Regions from separate parts of the Mesorhizobium sp. B2-1-1 genome, predicted to be linked through region 2. Evidence: predicted binding sites of a transcription regulator. Region 2 holds the regulator's gene; each other region holds the start of a gene.
The links. Region 2 encodes PhoB, which activates phosphate uptake and scavenging genes when phosphate is short. Its sites were predicted from a motif close to TGTCATNNANCTGTCAT; they were not measured.
Positions count from the first base shown of each region.

Region 1: phnC (phosphonate ABC transporter ATP-binding protein) is a predicted target of PhoB. The motif match lies at 3,438-3,454, and genes of this name have one in related genera.
Region 3: ppk2 (polyphosphate kinase 2) is a predicted target of PhoB. The motif match lies at 4,854-4,870, and genes of this name have one in related genera.

Region 1 is NZ_CP083954.1:1,650,912-1,661,557, forward strand. It holds gene phnE (phosphonate ABC transporter, permease protein PhnE) at 1-501, opposite strand, end outside; gene phnE (phosphonate ABC transporter, permease protein PhnE) at 504-1,460, opposite strand; gene phnD (phosphonate ABC transporter substrate-binding protein) at 1,519-2,427, opposite strand; gene phnC (phosphonate ABC transporter ATP-binding protein) at 2,520-3,368, opposite strand; gene FJ972_RS08055 (DapH/DapD/GlmU-related protein) at 3,630-4,247, opposite strand; gene phnL (phosphonate C-P lyase system protein PhnL) at 4,244-4,951, opposite strand; gene phnK (phosphonate C-P lyase system protein PhnK) at 5,016-5,792, opposite strand; partial or broken gene FJ972_RS08070 (alpha-D-ribose 1-methylphosphonate 5-phosphate C-P-lyase PhnJ) at 5,921-6,760, opposite strand; gene FJ972_RS08075 (carbon-phosphorus lyase complex subunit PhnI) at 6,757-7,869, opposite strand; gene phnH (phosphonate C-P lyase system protein PhnH) at 7,871-8,482, opposite strand; gene phnG (phosphonate C-P lyase system protein PhnG) at 8,482-8,943, opposite strand; gene phnF (phosphonate metabolism transcriptional regulator PhnF) at 9,075-9,809, shown strand; gene FJ972_RS08095 (zinc-binding alcohol dehydrogenase family protein) at 9,930-10,646, opposite strand, start outside.
Region 2 is NZ_CP083954.1:1,313,626-1,324,271, forward strand. It holds gene FJ972_RS06410 (PAS domain-containing protein) at 1-2,568, shown strand, start outside; gene pstS (phosphate ABC transporter substrate-binding protein PstS) at 3,086-4,144, shown strand; gene pstC (phosphate ABC transporter permease subunit PstC) at 4,210-5,199, shown strand; gene pstA (phosphate ABC transporter permease PstA) at 5,203-6,054, shown strand; gene pstB (phosphate ABC transporter ATP-binding protein PstB) at 6,051-6,854, shown strand; gene phoU (phosphate signaling complex protein PhoU) at 6,880-7,587, shown strand; gene phoB (phosphate regulon transcriptional regulator PhoB) at 7,607-8,296, shown strand; gene FJ972_RS06445 (ROK family protein) at 8,304-9,545, opposite strand; gene xylF (D-xylose ABC transporter substrate-binding protein) at 9,805-10,646, shown strand, end outside.
Region 3 is NZ_CP083954.1:4,071,242-4,081,887, forward strand. It holds gene FJ972_RS20095 (enoyl-CoA hydratase/isomerase family protein) at 1-703, opposite strand, end outside; gene FJ972_RS20100 (DUF2066 domain-containing protein) at 899-1,729, shown strand; gene hemB (porphobilinogen synthase) at 1,818-2,849, shown strand; gene FJ972_RS20110 (dihydrofolate reductase family protein) at 3,095-3,742, shown strand; gene ppk2 (polyphosphate kinase 2) at 3,833-4,753, opposite strand; gene FJ972_RS20120 (aldo/keto reductase) at 4,987-6,030, shown strand; gene FJ972_RS20125 (hypothetical protein) at 6,111-6,257, shown strand; gene FJ972_RS20130 (DUF982 domain-containing protein) at 6,285-6,518, opposite strand; gene FJ972_RS20135 (GntR family transcriptional regulator) at 6,649-7,314, opposite strand; gene FJ972_RS20140 (multidrug efflux MFS transporter) at 7,433-8,686, shown strand; gene FJ972_RS20145 (DUF423 domain-containing protein) at 8,723-9,088, shown strand; gene FJ972_RS20150 (hypothetical protein) at 9,104-9,244, opposite strand; gene FJ972_RS20155 (hypothetical protein) at 9,318-9,461, opposite strand; gene FJ972_RS20160 (substrate-binding domain-containing protein) at 9,626-10,646, shown strand, end outside.

The DNA of each region.
Region 1 (10,646 bases), 340 kb from region 2:
GCCCATGTCGGCGACGACCTCATCCTCATGCACGGTGACCCAGTCGGGAACAGGTCCCGAGACCAGCGGCTTGCCGCTGTCCAGCGCCACCGCCACGCTCGTCCCAGCGGCGACGATCGTTGCTCGTGCCTTGTCGAAGGTGACCGACTTCGCCGTGCCGTCGATGAGGACCGTCACCGAACCGTCGGCGTTGGTCTTGACCCAATCCGGGTGGGGATTGGGGCCGAGTACAGAAAAGCGGGGGTATTTGGCCGTTATCTGCGGCTCGTCGAGGCGGAAGATCGGCTGCACGTCGTAACTGATCCACTGGGTCAGGAACAGCGGCAGCCGCTCCCAATGCGATTCCCGCAGCACTTGCGGCAGATTGAAGAACCACAGCGCGTAGAGCAGGTAGAGCAAGATGCCGCCAAGCAGCAGCAGCGGCCCGAAACGCTTGTGGAACGGCCGGCGGAACACTTGCGGGAAGCGTTCCTCGATCGACTGAATTTCGGCGGCGGTCATGATCAAGCGCTCATCACAAAGGTCTGTTCGCCGACCAGCTTGCGGCGCAGCCAGGCGGAGAACTGGTCGACGATGAAGATGGTCGTGAACAGGAGCAGCACCAAGGCTATCGTCTTGGCGCCGAAGCCGCGCGAGATCGACAGCTTCAGCTCCTCGCCGATGCCGCCGCCGCCGACCGCGCCCATGATGGTGGAGATGCGCACGTTGATCTCGATCCTGAGCAGCGTATAGGACATGAAATTGGGCAGCACCTGCGGCAGGCCGGCAAAGCGTACCCGTTCGAACCAGTTGGCGCCGACGGCCCGCAGGCCTTCCTCGGCGCGCATGTCGATGTTCTCGTTGATCTCATAGAACAGCTTGCCCAACGCGCCGATCGAATGCAGACCGATGGCGATGATGGCGGCGATCGGACCTATCGAAACGATGGCCGCGAACAGGCCGGCGATGACGATCTCGGGAAAAGCCCGCAGCAGTTCCATGAAGCGCTTGACGACAAGCCGCAGCAGCGGATGCGGCGTCAGGTTGCGCGCCGCGATGAAGGAGAACGGCACGGCGAAGACGAAACCAATTGATGTCGAGACCAGCGCCACGTTAAGCGTGGTCAGCATCAGCTCGAAATATTCGGGGATGTAGAAGCCGCCCCAGACATAGGCGCGGCCGAGCGGAAAGTTGAATTCCTGCGTGCCGGTGTCATGCGGGGAGGCGATGTCGAACAGCGCCCGCCAGACATCGTTCCAGTCCTTGGGAACGAGCCAGCTCAGGAAATCCAGTATGTGCGGAAGCCGGTCGAAGAAGTGTCCGGCATTGGCATCGTCGGCGAACCACATGGTGCCGCCGAGTGCGACCAACAGCAGGCCGACGCCGATGGCGGTGTAGAGCCGGCGCAAGGAGGTCTGGCGACGCCAGGCGTCGGCCATCTGGTGCGTGGCGCCGGAAGGAGCTGTCAGGGAAAGGGTCATGGTCGGAGATGCAAGAAGGGCGGCGTTTTCTCGACGCCGCCCTTCCTGACTTCTGCCTTTAGCCGCCGATGGCTGCCTTACGGGCTTCGACGATGACGTTATAGAAATCCGCCTTCACCGGAACGTAGCCGGTAAAATCACCGCCTTCGACGCCTTCGAAGCAGGCCTTGTCCTTCTTGGGCAGGTCGGTGAAGAAGGCCGCCAGCTTGGCCGTCATCTCGTCGCCGAGCGCCGTGCGCACGACCAGCGGACCGTTCGGGATCAGGCCCGAGCGCCAGACCTCGACGAAGTCGTTGGGGTCGACGGCGCCCTTGGCGACTTCCTTGTGGAAGGTGCCGGAGGTGTAGCCGTCCTTGAAGTCGCCGATGCCGGAGGAATCGTCCACGGCCACGTCGACCTTGCCGTCTCGCACGGCGAGCACATTGTTCTCATGGCCGCCATTGAACTGGGTCGAGGCGAAGAAGGTCTCGTTCGACGCCCCCGTGTCCTTCGGAATCTGCGTCAGCGGGATCAGATAGCCGGAGGTCGAATCCGGATCGGCGTAGCCGAGCTTCTTGCCCTTGGCCGACTTGATGTCGGTGATGCCGGAAGACTTCAGCGCCAGGCCGATCGAATAGTAGCCGGTCGCGCCGTCGGTCTGCTGGGTGGTGAGGATCGGGGTCACCGCCTTGGGATCCTTGAGGACGACGCTGGCATAGCCGGAAGCGCCGAGTTCGGCGAAGTCGAGCGTGCCGCCGAGAAGGCCCTGGATGACACCGTCATAGTCGGCGGCCGGAAACAGCGAGACCTTCTCGAAGCCGAATTCGGCCTTCAGGTGATCGGCGAGGCACTGGTAGTTGCGCAGCCGGTCGGTTTCGTTCTCGCCGCCGAGGATGCCGACGCGGAATTCCTTCATATCGGCGGCATGCGCCGCGCCGGTGGCCATTGCGAGCACCGAAACGGCGCTGAAAACCATCTTCCTGAACATCTGATTTCTCTCCTGTAGGTTCCGGCCCCGCGCCGGCGGCGTTGGTGATTTTGACGGGTGCCCTGACGCGGGCTGGCGATCCATGTCCGCTCTCAGTAACCCGGGAACGCGGGTTCGAGCGGTCCGGCGGATGCGGCGATCTTTTGCTTGAAGGCAACGCTGGTGGAGGTGATGGCCTCGGAGATTTCGCCGCCATTGCTGTCGGCGCCATAGACGAGACGGACGGCCTCGCGGTTGAGCTCCTCCGGCGGCCCGTCGAACACGACCTTGCCCGCGGCCATGCCGATGATACGGTTGCAATAGGTACGGGCGGTGTCCAGCGTGTGCAGGTTGGTGACCACGGTGATGCCTTCGCGCAAATTGATGTCCTGCAGCGAATCCATCACCACCTTGGCGTTGAGCGGGTCGAGCGAAGCGATCGGTTCGTCGGCCAGGATCACCCGGGGCTGCTGCATCATGGCGCGGGCAATGGCGACACGCTGCTGCTGGCCGCCCGACAAGGTGCCTGCGGGCTGCAGCGCGGTACGGGCGATATCGAGCCGCTCGAGGGCGGCGACCGCCTGCGCACATTCGGTTCGCGAGAACATGCCGAAAAGGTTCGACAGGGTCGGACGATGGTTCAGCCGGCCGAGCAGCACATTGGTCAGCACGTCGAGGCGCGGCACAAGGTTGAATTGCTGGAAGATCATGGCGCAGTCGCGCTGCCAGCGCCTGAGCGGCGAACCGCGCAATTGCGAGACCTCGGCTCCGTCGAAGAAAATCGATCCATGGCTGGGATCGATGAGCCGGTTGATCATACGCAGAAGGGTCGACTTGCCGGCGCCGGAACGGCCGATGACGCCGACCATCTGACCCTGCGGGATCGAGATGCTGACATCGTTAACGGCGGTGTTCTTGCCAAATCGTCGGGTGACGCCGCGGATTTCGAGCGTGGCTGACATGGTGCGTTCCCGTCCAGTCGCGGTTGAAGGTCCTGTTGACCCTCGCTAGCGCAGCGCCATGAACCTGCGGTGTCGGATTGATGTCAGTTTTGTTACCACCCACAGCCGTGTCGTGCGCGATCAGGCCAGGACCAATCAGTTCCTCGAAGTGCTTCCATGTCCCTGAAGCTGCGGAAGGCAGGCGGCTCGAGAAGACAGCCCCCTGCCCGAACTCTGTGTAAGGGATGCGAATAGTGAGCAGCCCTATTCCATTCACCACCGTCATCCACCGTATTTTTCCAGGAAAGCTTCGGCCTCGAGCTGACGGAAATCGTCGAGTGCGGCGCGCAGCCTCGCATGGTCCCAATCCCACCAGGCAAGCGCCTGGTAGCGCTCGGCGGTGCGGCGGTCGAAGCGCTCGCGGACCGGCTTTGCCGGCACGCCGGCGACGATGGTGTAGGGAGCGACATCCTTCGATACCACCGCTCCGGCGCCGACGGCGGCGCCATCGCCGACGGTGATGCCGGGCAGGACTGTCGAGCCATGGCCAAGCCATGTGTCGTGGCCGATTGTGACGCGCCTGGCGCGGCGCTCAGCGAAAAATTCGCTCTCGTGTTCGGCATCGTCCCAATAGTCCGATGCGCGGTAGGTGAAATGGTGCAGCGTCGGCCGCCAGGTCGGGTGGTTGGTGGCGTTGATGCGCACGCTTGCCGCGATGTTGGAGAATTTGCCGATCGTCGCACACCAGACGGCGCAGTCCTGCATCATGTAGGAATAGTCGCCGAGTTCGCTTTCCGAAACCCGACAGCGGTCGGCGATTTCGGTCCACCGGCCAAGCGTCGAATTCTCCACGTCCGCCGTCGGGTGGACCAGCGGCGTCTCCGACAATTTCCTGCTCATGCGGCGAGCTTTCCCGGGGCGAAGGCGGTGACGTCGATGATGCGGTCGGCCACCGCTTCGCGCACATCATGGTCGTGGAAGATGCCGAGCAGGGCGACGCCTGCCGTTTTCTTGGCGGCGATGAGTTCGATCACCACATCGCGGTTCCTTGCGTCGAGCGAAGCGGTCGGCTCGTCGAGCAGCAGGATCGGGTGCTCGGTGATGAAGCCACGCGCGATATTGACGCGCTGCTGCTCGCCGCCGGAGAAGGTCGCCGGCGGCAATGCCCAGAGTTTTTCCGGCAGATTGAGCCGCGCCAGCAAGGCGCGCGCCTTACTTCTTGCTGTTTCGCGATCCTCGCCGCGCTCCACGAGCGGCTCGGCGATGACGTCGAGCGCCGATACGCGGGGCACGGTGCGCAGGAACTGGCTGACATAGCCGATGGTCTGGCGGCGCACGGCAAGCACGGTGCGCGGGCTGGCGCTGGCAAGGTCGATCAGCCCGTCTTCGTGCGTGACGATGATCTGGCCTTCGTCGACGGCGTAATTGCCGTAGAGCATCTTCAGGATCGAGCTCTTGCCGGCCCCGGACGGGCCGCCGAGCACGGTGCATTCACCGGCGCGGATCGAGAAGGAGACACCGGCGACGACAGGCAGTTTGATGCCGTCGCGCAGATGCATGGTGAAGCTCTTGGCGACGTCGGAAACAACGAGAGGCGTCGGCATCAGAAGGTACTCCAATCGTTATTCGTTTGCGGGCAGGACAGAGGGGGGTGACTTGGCGCCATCGTCAAACCTGCAGAATCGAGGAAACAAGTAATTGCGTGTACGGCGCGCGCGGGTCGTCGAGCACGCGGTCGGTGAGGCCGCTTTCGACGACGCGGCCGTCCTTCATCACCATCATGCGCTGCGACAAAAGCCGCGCCACCGCGAGGTCATGGGTGACGACGATGGCGGCGAGGCCGAGATCGGTGACGAGGCCGCGCAAGAGATCGAGCAGGCGCGCCTGCACCGAGACGTCGAGGCCGCCTGTCGGTTCATCCATGAACACCAGCCGCGGGCCGGTGACGAGGTTGCGGGCGATCTGCAGGCGCTGGCGCATGCCGCCGGAAAAGGCGCGCGGCTCGTCGTCGATGCGATCTTCCTCGATCTCGACGCGCGACAGCCAGTCGACGGCGGTGGCGCGGATCTTGCCGTAGTGGCGGTCGCCCACCGCCATCAAGCGTTCGCCGACATTGGCGCCGGCCGACACCGTCATGCGCAAGCCGTCGGCCGGATTCTGGTGGACAAAGCCCCAGTCGGTGCGCATCAGGAAGCGGCGCTCGGCCTCGCTCATGCGGTAGAGTTCGCGGAACTGGCCGTCGCGCATGCGGTAGCTGGCGGTGCCGGATGAGGGCAGCAGCCGCGTCGACAGGCAGTTGAGCAATGTCGTCTTGCCGGAGCCGGATTCGCCCACGACAGCCAGGACTTCGCCCGGCCACAGATCGAAGGTGACGTTGTCGCAGCCGACGCGCGAGCCGTAGAATTTCGAGAGCGCCGAAACGCGTAGCAAGGGTTCGTCGGTCATTGTATCTCCTTACCCTCCCCCTTGTGGGGAGGGTCGGCGCGCAGCGCCGGGGTGGGGGCTGCCGATGGGTCGCTACCCCCACCCGCGCCTTCGGCGCGACCTCCCCACAAGGGGGAGGTAGGGGTGCTGCGCCGCTTCTCGCAGTGGTCGGTGTCGGAGCAGACGAACATGTGGCCGCCGTGATCATCGAGGATGACCTCGTCGAGATAGACGTTCTCGGCTCCGCATAGCGCGCAGGGCTGGTCGAAGGTCTGCACCTCGAACGGATGATCCTCGAAGTCGAGGCTGACCACATCAGTGAAGGGCGGCAGCGCATAGATGCGCTTCTCGCGGCCGGCGCCGAACAGCTGCAAAGCCGGCGAGCGGTGCATCTTGGGATTGTCGAATTTCGGCGTCGGCGACGGGTCCATCACATAGCGGCCCTCAACCTTCACCGGATAGGCGTAGGTGGTGGCGATGCGGCCGTGCTTGGCGATGTCCTCGTAGAGCTTCACATGCATGAGGCCGTATTCCTCCAGCGCATGCATCTTGCGCGTTTCGGTCTCGCGCGGCTCGAGGAAGCGCAGGGGCTCGGGGATCGGCACCTGATAGACCAGCACCTGGCCCGCGGCGAGCGGATGTTCGGGAATGCGATGGCGGGTCTGGATGATGCTGGCGCTGGCCGTGTCGGTCGTCACCGCGACATTGGCGACCTTCTTGAAGAAGGCGCGGATCGAGACCGCATTGGTGGTGTCGTCGGCGCCCTGGTCGATGACCTTCAGCACATCGTCGGGGCCGATGATCGAAGCGGTAACCTGGACGCCGCCGGTGCCCCAGCCATAGGGCATCGGCATTTCGCGCGAGGCGAACGGCACCTGATAGCCGGGAATGGCGATGCCCTTGAGGATCGCGCGGCGGATCATCCGCTTGGTCTGTTCGTCGAGATAAGCGAAGTTATAGGCGGCGATGTCGGTCGGTTGCGCGCTCATTCCGCGGCCTCTTTCTTCTCTTCAATCTTGCTGGGATTTTCGCGAGCGTCGTACTCGGCGCGCATGCGGCGCACGAGGTCGAGTTCGGCCTGGAAGTCGACATAATGCGGCAGCTTCAGATGTTCGACGAAGCCGGTCGCCTGGACGTTGTCGGAGTGCGAGATGACGAATTCCTCGTCCTGGGCGGCGGCGACAATGTCCTCGCCGAGTTCGCTTGCACGAAGAGCGCGGTCGCAGAGTGCCATGGCCATCGCCTTGCGCTCGCTCTGGCCGAAGACCAGGCCATAGCCGCGGGTGAATTGCGGTGGTGCCTTTGCCGAGCCCTTGAACTGATTGACCATCTGGCATTCGGTGACGCGCACCGTGCCGAGCGGCACGGCGAAAGGCAGTTCGGGCACGTCGAGCTCCAGCTCGACCTCGCCGATGCGGATCTCGCCGACGAAGGGATGGTTGCGGGCATAGCCGCGCTGCGTGGAATAGCCGAGCGCCAGCAGGAACCCCTCGTCGCCGCGCGACAGCGCCTGCAGGCGGATGTCGCGAGCCATCGGGAACTCCAGCGGCTCGCGGGTGATGTCGCCGGGGACATGGTCCTGAGGCATGTCTCCGTCCGGCTCGATCAGCCCATCGCGAGCGAGGATCGCCGAGACGCGCGGCATTGCCTGCGCTTCCGTCTCGCGCCGCAAGGGCGCGGCGACATCGGCGCCGGCGGCAAGCTCGGGATCGAGCAGCCGGTGCGTGTAGTCGAAGGTGGGCCCAAGCAACTGGCCGCCGGGCAGGTCCTTGTAGGTCGCCGAAACGCGGCGTTCGACCAGCATGGTGGCGGTGTCGATGGCATTTGTATAGCCAAAGCGCGGCAGCGTGGTGCGGTAGGCCCGCACCAGGAAGATCGCCTCGATCATGTCGCCGCGCGCCTGCACGATAGCGAGTGCGGCGAGTTCGCGATCGTAAAGCGAGCCTTCGCTCATCACCCGGTCGACGCCGAGCGCCAGCTGTTCGACGATCTGGTCGAGGCGCAGTGCCGGTACCGAGCGGTCACCGCGCCGACGGTCAGCGAGCAGGCTGTGGGCGTTGGCGATTGCAGCTTCGCCGCCTTTTACCGCGACATACATGCTAGGCCTCCGTCGTCTTGATGCGTGTCGTACGCGGCAGGCAGGCGAGGCTGTCATGTGCCGCCAGGATGATGTCGACGCCGCGCGGAAAGCGGTTGATGTTCTGCTTCCACTGCTCGATGAAATGACGCGGCATGAGGGCCGGCGCGATCGTCGCCGTCTTCTCGATGCCAGGACCTTCGAGCAGCAGCGGCGTGCCTGACGTGAGATCGCCGACCTGCAGGATCAATGTGGTCGAGCGGTCGGGATAGTCCTGCGTGCCTTGCGAGAAACCGTCGAGCGCCATCATCTCGGCCGGCGAGGCCACAAAGGCGAAATGCGCGTCGGCCGGGGTGTTGGCCAGCGGCGCGCCGCTGTGAAAGCCGAGCCAGGACATGACCGCTGCCGAGGCGTGCAGGGCCGGGTCCAGCCAGAGCGGCGTGTCGTTGTCGCACAATGCCAGCGCAACCGCGCCCGATATCGCCGAAAGCGGCGCCGGCGGGCGGGCCAGGGCCGGCAAGGGTTGCACGCTGCCCGGCCGCGCCATTGCGTCCATGACGGCGCGAAACACCGTCTGGGCGTTGAACACCGGATCGGCGAACCCGCCCTCGATCGATTGCGCTGCGATATCCATCAATCTTCTCCGCGAACCATGGTGAAGAAATCCACCTTCGTTGCCGCCGTTTCGGCGCGGCGCCTTTCTCGTGCCGTGGTCAAGGCAGCCCGCAGCGGCGCGAGAAGGCCCGTTTCGACCGCCTCTCGGTGGGCGGGGTCCTGCCACAGCGCGTCGGCGATGGCCGCCAGCTTCGCCTTCTGCTTGTCGCGGCCGAGCGCATAGCAATGGCCGACCTGTCCGGACGGCAGGCGCACTGTGGCGCGGGTCACGGTGGCCTCGCCGACATTGAACGGCGCGCCGCCGCCGCCGATGCGGCCGCGCATGGTAACCAGGCCGGTCTCGGGACCGCGCAGCAGTTCGGCCTCGGCAGGCAGGCCGGATTCGTTCCAGAGGCGAACGATGTCGTCGCCGCTGGACTGCGCCAGGGTTGCCATGGCCGCCTTGCGTTCGGCCTGGTCGCGCGCTTCCTGTCCTCGCATGAGCAACATCCTTGCTTCTAATTTGTCTATTGATATAGACAACCATACGAATTATACCCATTACCTGACGCGAGTCCATGACGGGTGCGTGACAGGGGCCGGCCAGGGGCGAAACCGTGAACGGAAAACACGTGGCTGACGGTATCGAGCGGCGCAGCGGCGTCTCGTTGTGGCGCCAGATCGCCGACCGAATCCTGCAATCGATCGCTGCCGGCGATTTCGCCGAGAATGCCGCGCTGCCGCCGGAGGTGGCGCTGGCCGAGCGCTATGGCGTCAACCGTCACACGGTGCGCAGCGCCATCGCGGCGCTCGTGCAGGACGGGGTACTGCGGGCCGAGCAGGGGCGCGGCACTTTCGTGCTGTCGCGCAAGCGGCTGTCCTATCCGATCGGCGCGCGCACGCGATTTTCAACCGGCTTGCAGGGCCAGGCGTCGGAGCGGCATATCGTGCTGCTGGCCTCATCGGTCGAGCCGGCCAGCCGGCGCGTCGCCGAAGCCCTGGGCCTTGCCAGGGGATCGGATGTGATTCGCCTGGAGACGCGCGGCGAGGCCGATGGGAAGCCGGTGTCGCGCGCTTCCGGCTGGTTCGACGCCAGGCGCTTCGCCGGCATCGATGTGGCCATGGCCGAGACCGGGTCGATCACCGCATCGCTCAAGCGTTTCGGCATAGACGATTATCTCAGGCAATCGACGGTGCTGTCGGCGCGTCACGCCGATGCTTCCGACCTTGCCGACCTCGATCTGCAGCCGGGCGGCATCGTGCTGGTCACGATGGCCGTCAACATGACGACGGACGGCCGGCCGATCCAATTCGCCGAGGCGCGCTTCCCGGCGGAGCGGGTGGAGCTGAAACTGTCGGCGCTGTAGGGCGTGTCGGCCTTATACCAACGCTGGTACCAGACCAGCTCGGTTGTCAGCGGCTTGGCGGTTTGGGGGTCGCCCTGCGCGGGGCGTGGTCAATACGGGCCGGGTTCACGATCTGCCAGCTTATGCCCCCACCTCGATCACGGCCTTGATCAGGCCGGATTTCTCATGCGCCCAGCGGGCGAGATCACGTGGCGTGTCGGCAAGCGTGGTGCGGTGGGTGACGAGCTTGGCCAGCGGCACGGCGCCATCGCGGATCGAAGCGGCGACGTGGTCAAAGTCGGCCCTCAAGGCATTGCGGCTGCCGACAAGCGTCATCTCGCGCTTGTGGAACTCGGGGTCGGAAAAGGCGATGTCGTCCTTCACGACGCTGACCAGCACCAATGTCCCGCCATGCGCGACATGAGCGAAGGCCGACTGCACCGAGCCGGTGTTCCCGGTGGCGTCGAAGACCACGTCGAAGCCTTCGCCTGATGTCGCTTCGCTGACCAGATCGGATGCCGCGCCGCGCGACCCGTCGAGGGTCTTGAAGCCGAGTTCATTGGCGGCGAAGCCGAGCCTTTCGCTGCTCATGTCGAGCAGCGTCACGTCGAGCCCGGCGATGCGGGCGAAGATGGCGGTGCCGAGCCCGATCGGTCCGGCGCCGATGACGAGCGTCCGTGCGCCGGGATCGGCACGCGAGCGCCGCACCGCATGGGCGCCGATGGCCAGGAACTCGACGGCCGCGGCATCGGCCAACGACAGGCCGTTGGCTGGATAGAGGTTTTGTTCCGGGATAAGGATCTGTTCGCACATGGCGCCGTCGCGATGCACGCCGAGCACTTCGATCCGGACACAGCA
Region 2 (10,646 bases):
AATCCCGACGGTCGCTGGTACCAGGTCTACGACATGCGCACCGACGACGGCACGTTCATCGGTGTGCGTGTCGATATCTCCGAGATCAAGAGCCGCGAAAAGGCGCTGCACGATTCGATGCGGCAGATCGACCTGTTCCGGCACGTGCTGGACGAACTGCCCGTGGCCGCCTTCATCAAGGCGCAGGACCTCAGCATCGAGTTCGTCAACAAGGCCTGGTGCGCGATCACCGGGCTCGCCAAGGAAGACGTCATCGGCCGCACCGATCGGCAGCTGTTCGGCGACGAGGATGGAGAGAGCTACAGCCTGGACGACACCGAGGTCGCCCTCACGGGCAGCGTCAGGGAGGTCGAGGAGCCCGTCACCCATCGCGACGGCACGGTGCGGCAGTTGATGACGCGCAAGAGCCGGCTGGTGGCGCTGGACGGATCGGTGCATCTGGTCGGCTCCAGCACCGACATCACCGAGGTCAAGGCGCGCGAGCGGGCGCTGGAAGAAAGCATGCGCGAGAACGAGGTATTCCGCAGCCTGATCGACAACGTGCCGGTGTCGATCTATGCCAAACGCTCCGATCTCAGGCAATTCTACGTCAACAAGGGGTGGTGCGATCTCACCGGCTTCAGCAAGCAGGACGCGATCGGCAAGACCGATATCGAAATTTTCGGGCCCGACGGCGAAGCCTTCGTCAATGGCGACCTCGCGGTGCTGCGCAGCGGCGAAACCCAGGAGGTCGAGGAGACGGTGATGCTCCCGGACGGCAGCGTGCGCCACCAGTTCGCCCGCAAGGGCGCGATGATCGCGTCCGACGGGTCGCTCTACCTGATCGGGTCGACCACCGACATCACCGAATTGAAGCTGCGCGAGGCGGAACTGCGCGAGGCGCGCCAGCGCGCCATACTTGCCGACCGCGCCAAGTCGGAATTCCTCGCCAATATGAGCCATGAGATTCGCACCCCGATGAACGGCGTGCTGGGCATGGCCGAACTCCTGGCCAAATCCGATCTCGATCCGAAGCAGAAGACCTTCACCGACATCATCGTCAAATCGGGCAACGCGCTGCTCACCATCATCAACGATATCCTGGATTTCTCCAAGATCGATGCCGGCCAGCTGGTGCTCGATCCCGCCCCCTTCAATCTCGCCGAGGCGATCGAGGACGTGGCGACGCTGGTGTCGACGCGGGCCAAGGAAAAGGACCTCGAGCTCATCGTGCGCATCGAGCCTGGGCTCGAAAGCCTGTTCATCGGCGATGTCGGCCGCATCCGGCAGATCGTCACCAACCTGCTCGGCAATGCGGTGAAGTTCACCGAAGAAGGCCATGTGCTCGTCGACGTCACCGGCGAAAGTGTGCCGGACGGAACCAGGCTGACGATCTCGGTCACCGACACCGGGATCGGCATCCCTGAGGAAAAGCTGAAACAGGTGTTCGAGAAATTCAGCCAGGTCGACACCTCCTCGACGAGGCGGCATGAGGGCACTGGGCTCGGGCTCGCGATCACCTCGCGGCTGGTCGAATTGATGGGCGGCGACATCGGCGTGGAAAGCGCCGAAGGCAAGGGGTCGACCTTCTGGTTCACGGTCACGCTGCCCAGGGCCGGACAACAGAACGCGCAGCGCATCATGCCGGTGGACGTGACCGGCGCGCGGGTGCTGATCGTCGACGACAATGCCGTCAACCGCGCCATCCTGACCGAGCAGATGACGTCATGGACCTTCGATTCCTGCGCGGCCGAGAGCGGCGCCGAGGGACTGAAAGTGCTGATCGCGGCCGCCGCCTACGGCGTGCCGGTCGATTGCGTCGTGCTCGATTATCAGATGCCCGAGATGAGCGGCGCCGAGATGGCAGGTGTCGTGCGCAACACCGCCGGGCTTGCCGACACGCCGATCATCATGCTGACCTCCGTCGACCAGTCGCTGGCCAACACCAGTTACCGCGATCTCGGCATTGATGCCCAGCTAATCAAGCCCGCACGCTCCTCGGTGCTCCTGGAAACGCTGGTCGCCACCATCCAGCGGCATCGCCACGCCACGCATGTCGCCCGGCCGCTTGCTGTCGAGGGAGAAGGGGGGAAAGGTCCGCAACCATCGCCAGCGGCTGCGTCGGGGCAACGCGCGTTGCTGCAGCCGCCGCCGGTCAGGCCCCGGCTTGCCGCGACTGGCGGCGAGCAGCGGCTGGACATCCTCGTGGCCGAGGACAATGAGGTCAACCAGATGGTCTTCACCCAGATCCTCGGCGAGACCGGCTACGGTTTCGAGATCGTCGGCAATGGCCGCAAGGCGCTGGACGCATTCGGCAGGCTCAATCCCTGCATGATCCTGATGGACGTCTCGATGCCGGAGATGAACGGGCTCGAGGCAACCGCCGCCATCCGCCGGCTGGAAGAGGAAACCGGCACGCATGTGCCGATCGTCGGGGTCACCGCGCATGCGCTCAAGGGCGATCGCGAACGCTGCCTGGACGCCGGCATGGATGATTATCTGCCCAAGCCGATCAGCCCCAGGGCCCTGCTCGAAAAGGTCGAGCGCTGGGTCGGCGCTGGTCGCCAGGCCCGGCGCAACGCGGGATAGACTTTGCGCCTTCGGCCGGATTGCGGCGAGAATCACCCGGGGCCGGCTGCAGCCCTTCGAGCAAGACTATGGTGCGATCGCACCATATCAAAGCCGGCGTCCAGCCGGGACAATGACGGCATCGAATTTCCGCTCTCTTCTAGTTACGGGCGGGAGCAGCGACCGCCAGTATGAAGCAGCGTCAATCTACCCCAACGGACCTGTTTTTGGCGATGGCCCGGCCAAGACATCCTCTGGCCTCGAGCGACGCGCTCCCGTCCGGCTTTTCTTCGATCAGCGATCCATGCCGAATCCGATGGCTGTTTGGGTGGCCGGATAGCGCAAGTCCCTGATTCCCGAAGGCAAACCGGCGCCATGCCGCAGCCGCTAATCGCCATCGCCTTTCCAGGCGCCGGCGACGCGTTACCGGGCTGACACGAAACTGTCATGCGACTGTTATAATCGAACGCTATTGGCCTCAGCGGGCGCTGGCAAGGAATGGCGCCGAGAGACCATCTTCCGAACAGGAGCAGGCCATATGAGACATTTGATCCGCTCGGCGGCCGTTGCGATCGCAATGGCTGCGGCGTCCACCCTCACCCTTTCCGCGGCAATGGCAGCTGACATCTCCGGTGCCGGCGCCACCTTCCCTTACCCGATCTATGCGAAGTGGGCCGATGCCTACAAGAAGGAGACCGGCATCGGTCTCAACTACCAGTCGATCGGCTCGGGCGGCGGCATCAAGCAGATCAAAGCCAAGACCGTCACCTTCGGCGCTTCCGATGCGCCGCTGAAGGGCGAGGATCTCGAATCCACCGGACTTGCACAGTTCCCGATGGTGATGGGCGGCATCGTTCCGGTCGTCAATCTCGAAGGCATCAAGCCGGGCGAACTGGTGCTCGACGGCCCGACGCTGGCCGATATCTTCGTCGGCAAGATCACCAACTGGAATGACGCGGCGATCGCCAAGCTCAATCCCGACGTCAAGCTTCCCGACCAGGCGATCGCCGTCGTGCATCGCTCCGACGGTTCGGGCACCACGTTCAACTTCAGCTACTACCTGGCCGACGTCAGCGCCGACTGGAAGTCGAAGGTCGGCGTCAACACCGCGCTCGAATGGCCGGTTGGCATCGGCGCCAAGGGCAATGAAGGCGTCGCCAACAACGTCTCGCAGACCGGTGGCTCGATCGGCTATGTCGAATACGCCTACGCCAAGCAGAACAAGTTGACCTATGCCGACATGATCAACAAGGACGGCAAGAAGGTCGAGCCGACGGCGGCGGCGTTCTCGGCGGCGGCGGCCAATGCCGACTGGAGCTCGCAGCCTGGTTATGGCGTCATCCTGGCCAACCAGCCGGGCGCCGAATCCTGGCCGATGACGTCGGCGACCTGGATCCTGGTCTACAAGAAGCCCGGCGACGTGGCGGCGACCGGTGAAGCGCTCAAGTTCTTCGCCTGGTCCTACGCGAAGGGCGACGACATGGCCGGGGCGCTGGACTACGTTCCGATCCCCGACGCGGTCGTCAAGAGCGTCGAGGACATGTGGGCCAAGGACATCGTCGGCGAAGACGGCAAGCCGCTCTATTCCGCCATGTAATCCCTGCTGAACGAGGAGGGCGCTTCACGGCGCCCTCCCTGTCTTCCTTGAAACGCGAGGGCCAGATGACCGCCGTCTCCGAAGCCATGCCATCGTCGGCCGCCATGCGGGCCAGGGAAGCGACGGTCCGACGCTTCGCGCTCACCGATACGATTTTCCGAACGGCGACACGCTTTTCCGCCATCCTCGTCCTGCTCATCCTCGGCGGCGTGGCGATTTCGCTGTTTGCCGGCTCGTGGGAAGCGCTGTCGAAATTCGGGTTCTCCTTCCTGACGACCGAATCGTGGAACCCGGTTACCGAGAATTTCGGGGCGCTGGCCCCGATCTACGGAACCATCGTCACCGCCGCCATCGCTATCCTGATCGCCGTTCCCATCGGCATCGGCATCGCCATCTTCCTTACCGAACTCTGCCCGCGGCCACTCCGGCGCCCCATCGGCATCGCCGTCGAGCTGCTTGCCGGCATACCCTCAATCATCTACGGCATCTGGGGCCTGTTCGTGTTCGCGCCGTTCCTGCAGACGACGGTGCAGCCCTTCATCATCAAGCTTTTCCACGACGTGCCGGGACTCTCCAGCCTGTTTGCCGGCCCGCCCTACGGCATCGGCCTTCTGACCTCGGCGATGATCCTTGCCATCATGGTCCTGCCCTTCATCACCTCGATCACCAAGGATGTCTTCGACACGGTGCCGGCGGTGCTGAAGGAATCGGCCTACGGCATCGGCTGCACGACCTGGGAGGTCACGCGCCGCGTCGTCATCCCCTATACCCGCGTCGGCATCATGGGCGGCGTCATGCTCGGCCTCGGCCGCGCGCTCGGCGAAACCATGGCGGTAACCTTCGTCATCGGCAACGCCCACCGCATCAGCGGCTCGCTGTTCGCGCCCGGCACGACGATCTCGGCGACCATCGCCAACGAGTTCACCGAAGCCGACGGCGATCTCTATACGTCTTCGCTGGTGGCGCTCGGCCTGATCCTGTTCGTCATCACTTTCCTGATCCTTGCCCTTGCGCGCTACATGCTGCTGCGCATGGACAGCCGCACGGGAGCCTGACCGATGTCGACGGCCACATCGCTTCACAATCGACGCAAGCGCAGGAATGCCGTGATGATGACGCTATGCGTCACGGCGGCGGGCATCGGCCTGGCCTGGCTGGCGCTCATCCTCGGCGCACTGCTCTATAAGGGCCTGTCGGGTGTTTCGCTCTCTGTGTTCACCGAAATGACACCGCCGCCCGGCGATGCCGGCGGCCTGCTCAATGCCATCTACGGCAGTATCATGATGACAGTCATCGCCGTCATCGTCGGCACGCCGATCGGTGTCCTCGCTGGGACCTACATGGCCGAATATGGCCGCTTCTCGCGCCTCACCACCGTCGTGCGCTTCATCAACGACATCCTGCTGTCGGCACCCTCGATCATCGTCGGCCTGTTCGTCTACGAGCTGCTGGTGCGGCCGATGGGACATTTCTCGGCGATCGCCGGTGCCGTCGCACTGGCCATCCTGGTCATCCCGGTCGTCGTTCGCACCACCGAGGACATGCTCAACCTGGTGCCGAACGCCTTGCGCGAGGCCGGCGCCGCGATCGGCGCGCCGCGCTGGGTGGTCATCCGCTCGGTCGCCTACCGTGCGGCGCTGTCGGGCATCGTCACAGGCATATTGCTGGCCATCGCCCGCATTTCCGGCGAGACGGCGCCGCTGCTCTTCACGGCGCTCAACAACCAGTTCTGGTCGAGTAATCTCAATGCGCCGATGGCCAGCCTGCCCGTCACCATCTTCCAGTTCGCTCTCAGCCCCTACGAGGAATGGCAGCAGCTGGCGTGGACCGGCGCACTCATAATCACCCTTACGGTTCTCGGGCTGAGCATCTTCGCCCGCAGCCTTACCGGACGCAGAGAGGACAGATGAAACCGATGTTGTCCACCGAGTTGAATACGCCCGAAGTCGCGGTCGAGAAAGCCAAGATCGAGGTCAAGGGCCTCAATTTCTACTATGGCCAGTCGAAGGCGCTGAAGGATATCAGCCTGTCGCTGCCCGAGCGCAGCGTCACCGCCTTCATCGGGCCTTCGGGCTGCGGGAAGTCGACGCTGCTGCGCGTCTTCAACCGCATCTACGAGCTTTACCCGAGGCAGAGCGCCGAGGGCCAGGTGCTGCTCGACGGCCAGAATATCCTCGACCGTTCGCAGGATCTCAACCTGCTCAGGACCAAGATCGGCATGGTGTTCCAGAAGCCGACGCCGTTCCCGATGTCGATCTACGAGAACATCGCCTTCGGCGTCAGGCTCTATGAGAAGCTCAGCAAGGCGGAGATGGACGGCCGTGTCGAGCAGGCGCTGAAGCGCGCGGCACTGTGGAGCGAGGTCAAGGACAAGCTCAACGCCAGCGGCCTCAGCCTTTCGGGCGGCCAGCAGCAGCGCCTCTGCATCGCCCGCACGGTGGCGGTGAAGCCGGAGGTCATCCTGCTCGACGAGCCTGCCTCGGCGCTCGATCCGCTGTCGACCGCCAAGATCGAGGAGCTGATCGACGAGTTGCAGGCCGATTATACGATCGTCATCGTCACCCACAACATGCAGCAGGCGGCGCGCGTGTCGAAGCAGACCGCCTTCATGTATCTGGGCGAGCTGGTCGAGTTCGACCGCACCGAGAAGATCTTCACGTCGCCCCGCGAGAAGCGCACGCAGGACTATATCACCGGCCGCTTCGGCTGATCCCAGGCATACGAGGACCAAGATCATGGCCGAACACACAGTCGCAGCCTTTGACGAAGATCTCGGACAGATCAGCAGGCTGATCCGCGACATGGGCGATCTCGCCTCATCGATGGTCGGCGGCGCGACCAAGGCGCTCCTGAATTCCGACAACGCGCTCGCCCAGCGCGTCGTCTCCGACGACGCGATCATGGATGCGCGCCAGCGCGAACTCGACGACCGCGCCATCACCCTGATCGCCAAGCGGCAGCCCATGGCGGACGATCTGCGCCATGTCGTCGGCTCGATCCGCATGGCGGGCGATCTCGAACGCATCGGCGATCTCGCCAAGAACATCGCCAAGCGCGTCGGCACCGTCGGCCTTGCCGCCACGCCGCGCGACCTGTCGCACTCCATCGACGCCATGGCGCAGCTTGTGCTGATCCAGGTCCAAGGCGTGATCGAGGAGTATGCGGCGCGCGATGCCGCGGCACTTGCCAAGCTGCGCGCCGACGATGAACGCATCGACGTCAAATACACGTCGGTCTTCCGCGAGCTGCTGACCTACATGATGGAGGATCCGCGCAACATCACCGCCTGCACGCATCTTTTGTTCTGCGCCAAGAATCTCGAGCGCATCGGCGATCACGTGACCAACATTGCCGAAAATGCCTATTATGTGCTGACCGGCACGCAATTGCCCGCCAATCGCCCGAAGCAGGACGAGACGGCGATGTCGGCGCCAGCGGCTTGACGGCAGGGGTGACCAGTCGATGATCGCGCCACGCATCATGGTGGTGGAGGACGAGGAGCCGCTGGGTGTGCTGCTCCGTTACAATCTGGAATCGGAGGGTTATCAGGTAGAGGTGGTGACGCGCGGCGACGAAGCCGAGATCCGCTTGCAGGAGAATGTCCCTGACCTTCTTGTGCTCGACTGGATGGTGCCGGCGGTGTCCGGCATCGAGCTCTGCCGCCGTCTCCGCATGCGGCCCGAGACCGAGCGGCTGCCGATCATCATGCTGACGGCGCGCGGCGAGGAAAGCGACCGGGTGCGCGGTCTCTCCACCGGCGCCGACGACTATCTGGTCAAGCCGTTCTCAACGCCGGAATTCATGGCACGCGTCAAGGCGCTGCTGCGCCGCGCCAAGCCCGAAGTTCTGTCCAGCGTGCTCAAGGTCGGCGACATCGTGCTCGACCGTGAATCGCACCGGGTCTACCGCAAGAAAAGCGAGATCCGGCTCGGGCCGACCGAGTTCCGCCTGCTCGAATTCATGATGCGACATCCCGGCCGCGTGTTCTCGCGCAGCCAACTGCTCGACAATGTCTGGGGCGAAACGATCTATATCGACGAGCGCACCGTGGACGTGCATGTCGGCCGGCTGCGCAAGGCGGTCAACAATGGCCGCATGCCTGACGTGATCCGCACCATTCGGGGCGCGGGGTATGCGATTCGCGAAGACTAGGGATATGTCACGCAACGTTCTCGCCCACGCCTGATTTCGCCTGTGCCCCCGGCGCGAAAATCTCCTGGTCGACGAAGGTCAGCGCGCGCATGGCGCAGCCCTCGCGGATCAGTGGCAGTTCGTTCGGCTCGGTGTCGAAGGAAATCGATTTCGAGTGCTGGCCGCCGGCGGTCTGGGCAATGGCCTCGCGCAGAGCCGGCTCGATCAGGTCGAAGGCGGCGGCGCTGACGCCGACCATGGCGACCGGCGCCGGATCGATCAGCGCGAACAGGCTGCCAAGGCCGTAACCCAGCGCCTCGCCGGCCTTGCGGTAGGCTTCGCGCTCCGGCCCGTCCTTTTCGCGCGCCGAGGCCGCCAGGGTGCGCATGTCGGCGTCGCTGACGTCGACGGGCTCGGTGTCCTCGCCAAGCTGCCTCGCGTTGCGCCAGATGGCATAGTTGCCGGCATAGGCCTCGACGCAGCCGCGCCGCCCGCAGCGGCAGAGCGCCCCGCCGGGGCGATGGATCATGTGGCCGAACTCGCCTCCGGATGAATGGGTGCCGGTGAACAGTTCACCCTTCAGCACCAAGCCCATGCCGATGCCGTGCGACAAAAGGATGGCGATGAAGTCGTCGCGGTAGCGCTGGGGATCGCGCCAGCGCAGCGCCACCGCCATCATGTTGCAATCGTTCTCCATGGTGGCGGGAATGCCGAACTCGGCCTCCAGTATGTCGGCGAAGGCGATGTCGGTCTGCGGCGTGATCGGCGACCACAGCATGGTGCGCGCATCCGTGTCGGTGATGCCCTGGATCGCCAGCGCGATACGGGCGATGCTGCCGACGTCGAGGTCGGGATCCTCGAACCGCCGCCTGACGATGGCCACGCATTCGCCGATCAGCGCCTCGCGCGACAGGGTGAGCGTGTCCAGCCGGCGCTGCTCTTCAGATATCACCTGGCCGGCATAGTCGATGACGGCGACGGAGAGAAAATTCAGCGACAGCACCACGGTCATCACCGCCGCGGCTTCAGGGTTGAGGCTGAGGCCGACCTGCGGCCGGCCGCGTTTCAGCGCACCGGCCTCGCTCGGCTTGCTCTGCGCCAGGATGCCTTCGCCAATCAGGTGGGAGGAGATCGCCGATATGGTGGAATGGCTGAGCCCGGTGGTCGCGGCAATCTCGGTGCGCGAGGGCTGCCCGGCACGGCGCACGGCCGCGATCACCATCGCCCGGTTGCGTCGGCGCAAATCGTCGTGGCGGATTCCGACCGACATGTTTCTCGCATCCTCCCCGTCGCCGCGTTCTCTCCCCAGGATCCCGACGACCGTCAAATACTGGCAGAACCGGCCTTGGCTGTCATTATTTATTCCGGAGCTCGAAAAAAATTCACGAGGACATCAAAATACATCAGAATCGACGTTGACAGCGTTCCGACGATGGACCAGTGTTTTTTCGAGGCTCGAAAAAATAGAGCCTTTGTGCCGGCCTACGGGCCTGTTTGGTCGCGCCATACGCGGCGCAGGGAGGATTAAGATGAAGAGATTCACAGCCGCCATCCTGGCGGGTGTCGCCATGTCGCTGACGCTCGCGTCGGTCGCGCAGGCGAAGGACAAGGTCATCGGCGTTTCCTGGTCGAACTTCCAGGAAGAGCGCTGGAAGACCGACGAGGCCGCCATGAAGAAGGCGATCGAAGCCGCCGGCGACAAGTATATTTCCGCCGACGCCCAGTCCAATCCCGGCAAGCAGCTCACCGACGTCGAGAGCCTGATCTCCCAGGGCGCCAATTCGCTGATCATCCTGGCGCAGGACGCCTCCGCCATCGGCCCGGCGGTGCAGAAGGCGCTCGACGAAGGCATTCCGGTCGTCGGCTATGACCGCCTGATCGAGAACAAGGACGTCTTCTATCTGACCTTCGACAACAAGGAAGTCGGCCGCATGCAGGCCCGCGAAGTGTTCAAGGTGAAGCCGGAAGGCAACTACGTCTTCATCAAGGGCTCGGGTGCCGATCCGAATGCCGATTTCCTGTTCTCGGGCTCCATGGAAGTGCTCAAGGACGCCATCGACAGCGGCAAGATCAAGAATGTCGGCGAAGCCTATACGGATGGCTGGCTGCCGGCCAACGCGCAGAAGAACATGGAGCAGTTCCTGACCGCCAACGACAACAAGGTCGACGCGGTGGTCGCGGCCAATGACGGCACTGCCGGCGGCGTCGTCGCGGCGCTGACGGCTCAAGGCCTGGCCGGTACCGTTCCGGTCTCGGGCCAGGACGGCGACCACGCGGCGCTGAACCGCATCGCGCTCGGCACGCAGACCGTGTCGGTGTGGAAGGACGCGCGTGAACTCGGCAAGAATGCCGCCGAGATCGCCTCGCAGCT
Region 3 (10,646 bases), 2.8 Mb from region 2:
ACGCCTGCGCGAAGTGATGGGCGATCGCCTCCAGCACCTGCCTGTCCGTCTCGCGCTTCGCCGGGATGAAGAAGCCGCGCAGCACCGATTCGGGATCGCCGGTGGCGGCGAGTTGGTCGAGAAAGCCAGCCTGGTCCTGCGCCTTGATCGTATGCGTGGCCAGCCCGGACCACAACGCGTCGCCATAGCGGATACGATTGCCGGTCAGCGCCAGGTACATGCCGAAGGAACCGCCAAGATCGGGCAGCAGATGGCTGGCGCCGACATCCGGGAAAAAGCCGATACCCACCTCCGGCATGGCGAACTGCGCATTTTCCGTCATCACCCGGTGCGATCCATGAAAGGAGATGCCGACGCCGCCGCCCATGACGATGCCGTCGATCAGCGCCACATAAGGTTTTTTGAAACGCGCGATCTGGGCGTTCAGCCGATACTCGTCGGCGAAGAACTCGACAGGCGGCTTACCGGCCCGGCCGGCCTCATAGATGTGGAGAATGTCGCCCCCGGCCGAAAACGCCCTACCCTCGGCCTTGACGACGACGACGTCGACGCTCCAGTCCCGCTCCCAAGCGTGCAATGCCTTGGCGAGTGCATTGACCATGCCGTGCGTGACCGCATTGAGTGCCCGCGGCCGCGTCAACGTGACGATGCCGGCCCGGCCCAGATGTTCGAAGCGGATCTCGTCGCCTCCGCCAAAATCCATCGTGAAAGAATCCCTCCCCCGCTCCGCCGGGACTGAAGTGCTAAAGCGTGGCCCATGGCCGCGTCAATGCCGGCATGCCGGCAGCGCGTCTTGGCTCGTGCCGGAGCCTAGTGCTAAAAGAGCCGTTGTCGCCGCAACGCCGGGAACCGCACGGCGACTGCGCAGCTGTAGCGGGTTTCCAATGGGGTGTTGCTCATGGCTGGATTTGCGCGCCTCGTGCCGATGACGATCGGGCTGATCGTCATTTGCCTGGCTTTGCAACCGACCCTGGCGGCAAGCCTCGCCGATCTTTACCAGTCGCAGACCATCGTCAACGGTCGGTACGAGAAGAACCGCCAGGCCGGCTTCAAACGTTGCCTCGACGCGGTTCTGGTCCGGGTTTCCGGCGACCAGCGCCTGCCGGCGAAACCGGAGATGGCGGCGCTGCGCGACAAGGCCGGCAGCTTCGTGACGGCCTTTCGCTACCGCGATCGCATGGAAGGCATTCCCAACCATGACGATCAGGGCACGTATGATCGGCCTCACAATCTCTACTGCCAGTACAGCCCGGCGATGATCGATCCGGTGCTGGCTTCGCTCGGCAGCAGGCCATGGCTGACCGAAAGGCCACGGCTGGCGGTGTTCTTGTCGACCGAGCGCGGCGTCAAGCATTTCGCGCTCGATGCCGATGACGAGCGCGGCGTGCTGATGCGCGAGTCGTTCGGCAATGCCGCCGCGCCGATCGCCATGCAGGTAACCTTCCCCACGGCAGCGCTGCTGTCGAAGGCGGGGCTGGACGACAGGATCATGCGCGACGCCGACATGGCGAAGCTGGACACGGTTGCGAAAATGGCCGGCGCCGACCAAGCGCTTTCCGGCAGCATCGTCTGGAGCGGTAAGGAGTTGGGCTGGATCGCCGACTGGCGGCTGGCGAAGGCCGGCAAGACCTACGCCTGGCAAGTGCGCGGCGTCGGCTTCGACGAGGCGTTCCGCGTCGGCATGCGCGGTGCGGCGCAGATCCTTTCGGGCAATGGGCAACCCGAATAGAGACCCGATCGGATTGCTGGCACAAACGTGTCGCATTGGTCAGCACCACGGGTGCGTGATAAAAGCCGGCCAAACGAGAGTTTTGGCGATGAACAGATTCACCCCCGCAAAACCTGCCGGCGCGCGCAGCGTCGACGACATCACCGGCAGCCGCCGCTTGCGACGCATGCGCAAGGCCGACTGGTCGCGGCGCCTGGTGCAGGAGAACAGGCTTTCCGTCGACGACCTGATCTGGCCGATCTTCGTCGTCGACGGCAGACAAGTGCGCGAGCCGATCGCCGCCATGCCGGGCGTCTTCCGCCTGTCGATCGATCTTGCCGTCAAGGAGGCCGAACGCGCGGCGAAGCTCGGCATCCCCGCGCTCGCCACCTTTCCCAATGTGGACATTTCGCTGCGCGACCAGACCGGCTCGCATATCCTCGACCCCGACAACGTCATCAACCGCGCCACGCGCGCGATCAAGGACGCGGTGCCTGAGATCGGCGTCATCACCGACGCCGCGCTCGACCCGTTCACCAGCCATGGTCATGACGGCATCCTGCGCGACGGCCTCATCGTCAATGACGAGACGGTGGAACAGGTAACCGCGGCGGCCGTCATACAAGCAGCGGCCGGCGCCGACATCATCGCGCCGTCCGACATGATGGACGGCCGCATCGGCGCCATCCGCGACGCGCTCGACGCAAACGGTTTCCAGGACGTGGCGATCATGTCATATGCAACGAAATTCGCCTCCGCCTTCTACGGGCCGTACCGCGAGGCGGTCGGCACGGCCGGCCTGCTCAAGGGCGACAAGAAGACCTATTACATCGACCACGCCAATTCAGACGAAGCGGTGCGCGAGGCCGAGCAGGACCTGGCCGAAGGCGCCGACATGCTGATGGTCAAGCCCGGCCTGCCCTATCTCGATATCATCCGCAGGCTGAAGGACGAATTTGCGGTGCCAACCTTCGCCTACCAGGTGTCGGGCGAATATTCGATGATCAAGGCGGCGGGCGCCAATGGCTGGATCGACGGCGAAAAGGCTATGCTGGAATCGCTTCTTGCGTTCAAACGCGCCGGCTGCGACGGCATTTTGACCTATTTCGCCCCTGAGGTGGCGGAGATGCTGAGAGCATAGTTTCCTCCCAGCGCCTTCAAACCATATGCTCTTCATGGACCCACCGGCAAATGAGCCGGTATAGCGGCTGTCTCGGCAACCGCCATTTTGGCATCCGCACCAACCATCAGGCAACACTCTGGACATCGCATAGGCGAAGTACGGATATGCATCTTTTCGATCGCGGAAAATACTACTTGCAATTTGCAATCGGTTTGCTAGAAAGTAACTGCTTGCAAAATACAACTGGTCTGAGGAGGCTTTCCATGTCCAGACTTCGCGTCAACGCATTCACCTTGTCGCTCGACGGTTACGGCGCCGGTCCCGACCAGGATTTGAAAAACCCGCTCGGCGTCGGTGGGGAAGCCCTGCACAAATGGATGATCGGTACCCGCACCTTCCGCAAGATGGTGCTCGGAGACGATGGCGGCACAACCGATATCAACGAGGCGTTCGCGGCGCGCAGCTTCGAGAATGTCGGCGCCTGGATCCTCGGCCGCAACATGTTCGGGCCGATCCGCGGCGAATGGCCTGACGAAAACTGGAAGGGCTGGTGGGGCGACAACCCGCCCTATCATGTGCCGGTCTTCGTGCTGACCCACCATGCGCGCGAGCCGATCGTCATGGAGGGCGGCACGACCTTTTACTTCATTACGGATGGCATCCATTCGGCGCTCGAGCAGGCAAGGGCAGCGGCCAATGGCAGCGATGTGCGGGTCGGCGGCGGCGTCGCCACCATCCGGCAGTACCTCCAGGAGAGGCTCATCGACGAGATGCATCTGGCGATCTCGCCGGTGCTGCTCGGCTCCGGCGAGCACCTCTTCGCCGGGATTGATATGCCGAAGCTCGGCTACGCGTGCAGCGAACAAGTAGCGACGCCGCTTGCCACGCATGTCGTCATCAAGCGGACTTAGGAATTAGTTGTCTGCGACAGTGGGAATTGGCAACCCTTGGTGCAGATCCTTTCTCCCCGTCACTATACGGGGAGAAGGACAAACTCTCGTTCAATACTTCTCGGGCACGTAGAGCTCGCGCGGCAGCACCTGGCGCTCGTATTCGGGATTGAAGACCCGCTCGGGCAGCGTGATCTCCTCGTGCGGCACCTCTTCATAGGGAACCTGCTGCAAGAGGTGGTCGATGCAGTTCAGCCGGGCGCGCTTCTTGTCGTTGCCCTCGACGATGAACCAGGGCGCCTCCGGAATGTTGGTACGGGCGAAGGTCTCTTCCTTGGCCTTGGTGTACTGTTCCCAGCGCACCCGCGACTGCAGGTCCATCGGCGACAGCTTCCACTGCTTCATCGGATCGTGGATGCGCATCAGGAAGCGCATCTGTTGTTCCTCGTCGGTGATCGAGAACCAGTATTTGACCAGCGTGATGCCCGAACGGACCAGCATGCGCTCGAACTCCGGCACGTCACGGAAGAATTCCTCCACCTGATCGGGCCCAGCGAAACCCATCACCCGCTCGACGCCGGAACGGTTGTACCAGGAGCGGTCGAACAGAACGATCTCGCCGCCGGCCGGCAGGTGCGGCACATAACGCTGGAAATACCATTGCGACGTCTCTCGCTCGGTCGGTGCCGGAAGCGCCACGACGCGGCAGATCCGCGGGTTGAGCCGCTGGGTGATGCGCTTGATGACGCCGCCCTTGCCAGCCGAATCGCGGCCTTCGAAGATCACCACAAGCTTCTTCTTGTGGTAGGCGACCCAGGATTGCAGCTTGATCAGCTCGGATTGCAGCCCGATCAGGTCGCGAAAATACTGCATGCGGTCGATAGAAGGCGGATGCGCGTTCTTGTAGATCCTGGCGATCTCCAGCGACAGCGCCGGTTCCGACATCTCCAGTTCATAGTCCTCGTCGAGCGTGTCGGCGAGTTCGGCTTCCAGCCAGTCCCGGGCGCCGGACTTGGGTATGGATTCATTCATCGGTGTTCCTCCATCTGCAAGCTGCCGCCTCCGGCAACGACCGGGCGTCGCGTCCTGACGGCGGCGCGCAACGCCCTGATCGACTGAGTATAGGCCGGCAATGACGGTTTTATTGCAGGGGCACGCCACGGCCGCTCATCGGTGTGCTGGGGCCGGAGGGCGACAAGCCGCACGGATTGTCCTACAAATCCAGCAACCTGATCGGGCCATTCTTCTCAATCGCGAGGACTGACATGGAATACCGCACTCTCGGCCGTTCCGGCCTGAAGGTTTCGGCGCTGACGATGGGCACCATGACCTTTGGCGGCGCCGGCCCGTTCGCGGCTGTGGGCAACAGCGATCTCGCCGAGGCGAAGCGCATGATCGATCTGTGCATTGATGCCGGCATCAATCTCATCGACACGGCCAATGTCTATTCGGACGGCCTGTCGGAGGAGATCATCGGCGAGGCACTCGGCGGCAAGCGCAGGAACGACGTGCTGATCGCCTCCAAGGCGCGCATGCGCATCGGCGACGGTCCCAATGACGAAGGCCTGTCGCGCCATCATTTGATCCGCGAATGCGAGAAAAGCCTTAAGCGGCTCAAGACCGACGTCATCGATATCTATTTCCTGCACGAATGGGACGGCGTGACGCCACTCGAAGAGACCATCGCCGCGCTCGACACGCTGGTCGGCCAGGGGAAGATCCGCTATATCGGCTGCTCCAACTATTCCGGCTGGCAGGTGATGAAGGCGCTCTCCATCAGTGACACCCGCCATCAGCCGCGCTTCGTCACCCAGCAGATCCACTACACGCTCGAAGCACGCGAAGCCGAATACGAGCTGCTGCCGATCTCGGTCGACCAGGGATTGGGCGTGCTGGTGTGGAGCCCACTGGCGGGAGGCCTGCTGTCGGGCAAGTATCACCGTGACAGCCCGACCGCGCGCCAGGTCGCCGGCTGGTCCGAACCGCCAATCCGCGACGAGGACCGGCTGTGGCGGATCGTCGATGTGCTGGTCGAAATCGGTAAGGCCCGCGGTGTGTCCGCCGCACAGGTGGCGCTTGCCTGGCTGCTTGGCCGGCCGGCTATCAGCTCGCTTGTGATCGGCGGGCGCAATGAGGCCCAGTTCAGGGACAATATCGCGGCGGCCAGCCTGACGCTGGCCGGCGAGGAACGTGATCGCCTCGACGCGGTCAGCCGCCCGCCCCTGCTCTATCCCTATTGGCATCAGCAGCTGACGGCAAAGGAGCGTTTCGGCGCCGCCGACCTTGTGATCGACCGAAGCAGCTTATAGGAACCCTGGTGCCGGCTCCGAGACATCGGAAGGCGAACGACGCGTAGTCAGCCCACAAGAACAGCAAAAAAGGAGCCGCTATGGCACGAGCACCAAATTACGATCAGGAACGCAAAGAACGCGATCGCCAGAAGGCGGCCAAGAAGGCCGAAAAGCTGGCGGCCAAGGCTGCGGCGCGGGAGCGTCAGAAACCCGAGACTGACGCCGAGATTGAAACAGAGGAATGACGGCGCGCGGCGGCAATCCGGCCTGGATCAGGCCGGCGCCTTGTCGCTGACGAAGACGTCCACTTCACGCGCCGCCGCGATAAAGGCGCGCCTTGCGTTCATGGCCGGCTTGTCGCCGGCCAGCGCATCGTGGCAGGCCTGCAGCGCCGCGCGATGCTTGGGGGTGCGCTTGCCGGGCCAGCTGTTCATGAGATAGTCGGAAGCCTCGCGGGCCGAGCGTAAGAGCTGTGTACTTCCCGCCGTGACTGATTTGACGGTCACGGGTACTTCAAATCGGTTGTTTTCCATCGCCCGGTCCTACGCCATCGGCGTCCGCGAAGCGAGGCCGAAAGTGGGGCTCGGGGCCGGTGGTCCTTTTTTCGGCGGCGAGTGGCCTGCCCTGCAGGCCGCATTATGCCGCCACGACGGCAAATCCCCTGGCGCGAAGGCCGCGGCGATCATTGGCCAGCGACGTCAACAGACGGTCGCGACTGCCCACGATATGCTGCGAGAGCAAGCGCGCGGCTTCCTGTGCATCGCCGCTCCGCACGGCGGCCAGGATGGCATGATGTTCGGCCCACGCGCGGCCAAGGGCCGCTCCATCGCGTACCTCCAGCCAACGGGCGCGCGAAAGCCTGGTCATCGCGTCGCGGACGGCCCGAAACAGGAATTCATTGCCGGACAGTCGCGCCAGCTCGATGTGGAAATCCATGCCGACGCGATGCCATTCCTCGCGCGGAGTGTCGTCGTCGCAGGAGACGAGCATAGCCTCGATGACATCGACGGCACTTCTGTCGGCAAGCCCGCATGTCAGCCGCAAGGCCGCGACCTCGACCGCTTCGCGGTAGACCGCGATCTGCTCGAGTTCGGCCAGGTTGATGGGCGAGACCGTCCAGCCGCGCCCGTCCCTGCCGACCAGCCCTTCGGTTTCGAGCCGCAGCAGCGCAGCCCTGACCGGCGTGCGCGAGGCGCCGAAGCGGCTTTCGATCCAGCGCTCGGTGAGTTTCTCACCCGGGCCGATCTCAAGTCCAAGGATCATCTCGCGGAGCTGCCGTTCGACGTTGTGCATCTGCGACATCGTTGTTGCCTTTTCACGTGCCCGCATTGACAGCGGTCGGGCTGTGGGTCCATGACGGATACCGACTTGGTATCCCAAAATGGTATCCACAACAATCCCTGGCACACGCAGGCACGGCATGACGCAGAACGATACGGAACAGGGCGGCTACAATATCCACTGGCGGCGCAATCTCGCCGTCTGCTTCGCGGGTTCGTTCAGCACGCTCATCGCCATGACCCTGCTCTTGCCGTTCCTGCCGCTCTATGTCGAGCAACTGGGCGTCGAGGGCCATGCGGCGATCGTGCAATGGTCGGGCATCGCCTATGGGGCGACCTTCTTCGCGGCGGCGCTCGTTGCGCCGTTATGGGGACGGCTCGGCGACCGCTACGGCCGCAAGCTGATGCTGGTGCGCGCCTCCTTCGGCATGGCGATCTGCATGTCGCTGACCGGAATGGTCGAGACGGTCTGGCAATTGGTGCTGCTGCGCCTGCTGATCGGCTTTGCCGGCGGCTATTCCTCCGGCTCGACCATATTGGTGGCCATGCAGACGCCGAAGGACCGCTCCGGCTGGGCGCTCGGTGTCTTGTCCGCTGGCATCACGGCAGGTTCGCTGGTCGGCCCCTTGCTCGGCGGCGCGCTGCCGCCGGTAATCGGCATCCGCGCGACCTTTCTGTTGTCCGGCGGCGTCATCTTCCTTGCCTTTCTGGCGACGACATTCCTGATCAAGGAGAACCAGCGCCCGCAAGCAAGCAAAGCCGCGACGGCGGCAAAGCCGAAGAGCGGCTGGTCGCAAATTGCCGACAAGCGTCCGGTCGTGGCCATGCTGACGACCGGCATGCTGCTGGCCTTCGCCACCATGTCGATCGAGCCGATCATCACCGTCTATGTGCAGCAGCTGATCGAGGACCAGAGCCGGGTGACGCTCGTTGCCGGCGTGGTGATGTCGGCGGCCGCCCTTGGCGCAATCCTGTCGGCGTCATGGCTTGGCAGGCTCGCCGACCGCGTCGGTCACTGGAACGTCGTCGTCGGCGCGCTGGCCGTGTCGGCGCTGCTGCTCATTCCGCAGGCCTTCGTCACCGACGGCTGGCAACTGATCGGGCTGCGCTTCCTGATGGGCCTGGCGCTCGGCGGTTTGCTGCCTTGCATCACCAGCGTCATCCGCCACAACATTCCCGACGGCGTCGGCGGCAACGTGCTCGGTCTTTCGATCTCGGCCCAATATGTCGGCCAGGTCGCCGGACCGCTTGCCGGCGGTTTCGTCGGCGGCCATTTCGGCATGCGGGCGGTGTTTCTCGGCACGTCGGTGCTGATGGCGCTCGGCGCGGTCTACAACTGGATTGTCCAGGCGCGGCGGACGCGGAATATGTTGATGGAAGCGGGCAAGCCCTGACGAACTGCCCAGCCGATCAACCGAAGGAGCGTCGACATGAACCTGACCGAAACGACCGGCAGCCGTCTGCTTGTGCTCGCCGCCGGCATCGTGGGCGCGGCCGGCGTGGCGCTGTCGGCGGCCGCCGCACATCTCGGCGGCGCCTTCACCGGTACGGCGGCATCGTTCCTGCTGATGCACGCACCGGTGTTTCTCGCCGTCGGTCTCCTCGACGCGAATCGCCCGCTGCGGTTAGCCAGCCTGGTGCTGCTCGTCGGGCTCGTGCTTTTCACGGGCGATCTTCTCGCCCGCGATTTTCTCGGATCGAGGCTGTTTCCGATGTCGGCGCCGATCGGAGGCACCCTGCTCATCGCAGGCTGGCTGACCATAGCTGTCTCCGCCGTGGTGCGTCGGCGACCCTGAGATGCGCGGCCGGTTTCAATCCCGGCGACGTTCAAGTCGGATCCAAAGATCGCGGTTGCGCGCCGAGAGCGTCGCGCGGCGCGGCGCCTCTGGCCGCTCCGCGGCCGTGCCGATGCCCCAATAATTGCGATAAATGTCGTCGAACAGATGCTTCATGGGATGCATGGCTCTTCTCCTCTTGATTTGAATTGAATCGATCCAATAGGCCGACGCAAAAAATTCACGCCAGTCAGCTCCGCTTGCGCGCCACCAGGAAGCGCAGATCGCGAATCCACGGGCTTGTTCCGCCGCGGCGCTTGGACTTGTTGGCGGCCGACCCGATGCTCCAGTCGTTGCGGTAGATGTCTTCGAACAGATAGTTAACAGGATGCATGGCGCACCTCCCATCCAGGTTTAATCCAGCAGGCAGATCTTAGTTGGATCGATTCAAAGATAGGCCTATGGAAGCCGCCGGTCAAGCAAAATTTGAATCGATCCAACGAAAGTGCTAGATGCAAGTCGGGAACGTGCTAAATGCATATCAGGAGGCACGCGCAAATGGCGTCACTCACCGCAGGCAATCGACGACCCGTCCGGCTGGCCGACATCGCCAAGGCGGCCGGTGTTTCGCATGGTACCGCCTCCAATGTCTTCAGCCGCCCTGAGATCGTGCGCGAAGAAGTCCGCGAACGGGTCCGTGCGGCGGCCGAGGCGATGGGCTATGCCGGCCCCGATCCCAAGGGCCGCCTGCTGCGGGCCGGCAAGGTCAACGCCATCGGCGTGGCCACCGCGGAGCCCCTTTCCTATTTCTTCGAGGATCCCTTCGCGCGCGTGATGATGGCCGGTATCTCGCAGGCCTGCGATGCGACCGGGGCCGGTATCTCGTTAGTCTCGGCCGCCAACAACGAACAGCTTGCCTGGAATATCCAGAGCGCCCTGGTCGACGGCTTCATCGTCTTCTGTATCGAAGGCGGCTCGCGCCTTGTCGAATTGGCCCGCGAGCGCAAACTGCCCTTCGTGGCGCTGGACCTGGATTCGGAGGATGGATCCGTCGCGGCGATCGGCGTCGACAACATCGCCGGCGCCAGCCTGGCGGCGCGCCATCTGACGGAACTCGGGCATCGCCGCTTTGCCGTGCTGGCGCTGCCTTTCGCCGACGGCAGGACAGGCATCATTTCGCCCGAGGAGCTTCGCGCCGCGGCCTATGCGGGGACACGCGATCGCCTCACCGGCTACTTCCGGGAGCTTTCGCGGGTTGGCATCGATACATCCAAAGTGCCCGTCTACGAAACCGCCAACGATGCCGCCACCACAAAGGCGGGGCTGGAAACGATCTTTGCTTCCGGCGAACCACCCACGGCCATCCTGGCGATGTCGGACAGGATGGCCTTGGCAACGCTTGAATGGCTGAGCGCGCGCGGGCTGAATGTCCCCGATGATGTTTCGGTCATCGGTTTCGACGGCGTTCCCGAAGCAGAGTTGTCCGAGCCACCGTTGACCACGGTCGCACAGCCGATCGCCGAGATGGGCCGGCTTGCCGTCAAGGCAATCCTGGAAAGCGACGGCAAGGTCAGCCGGC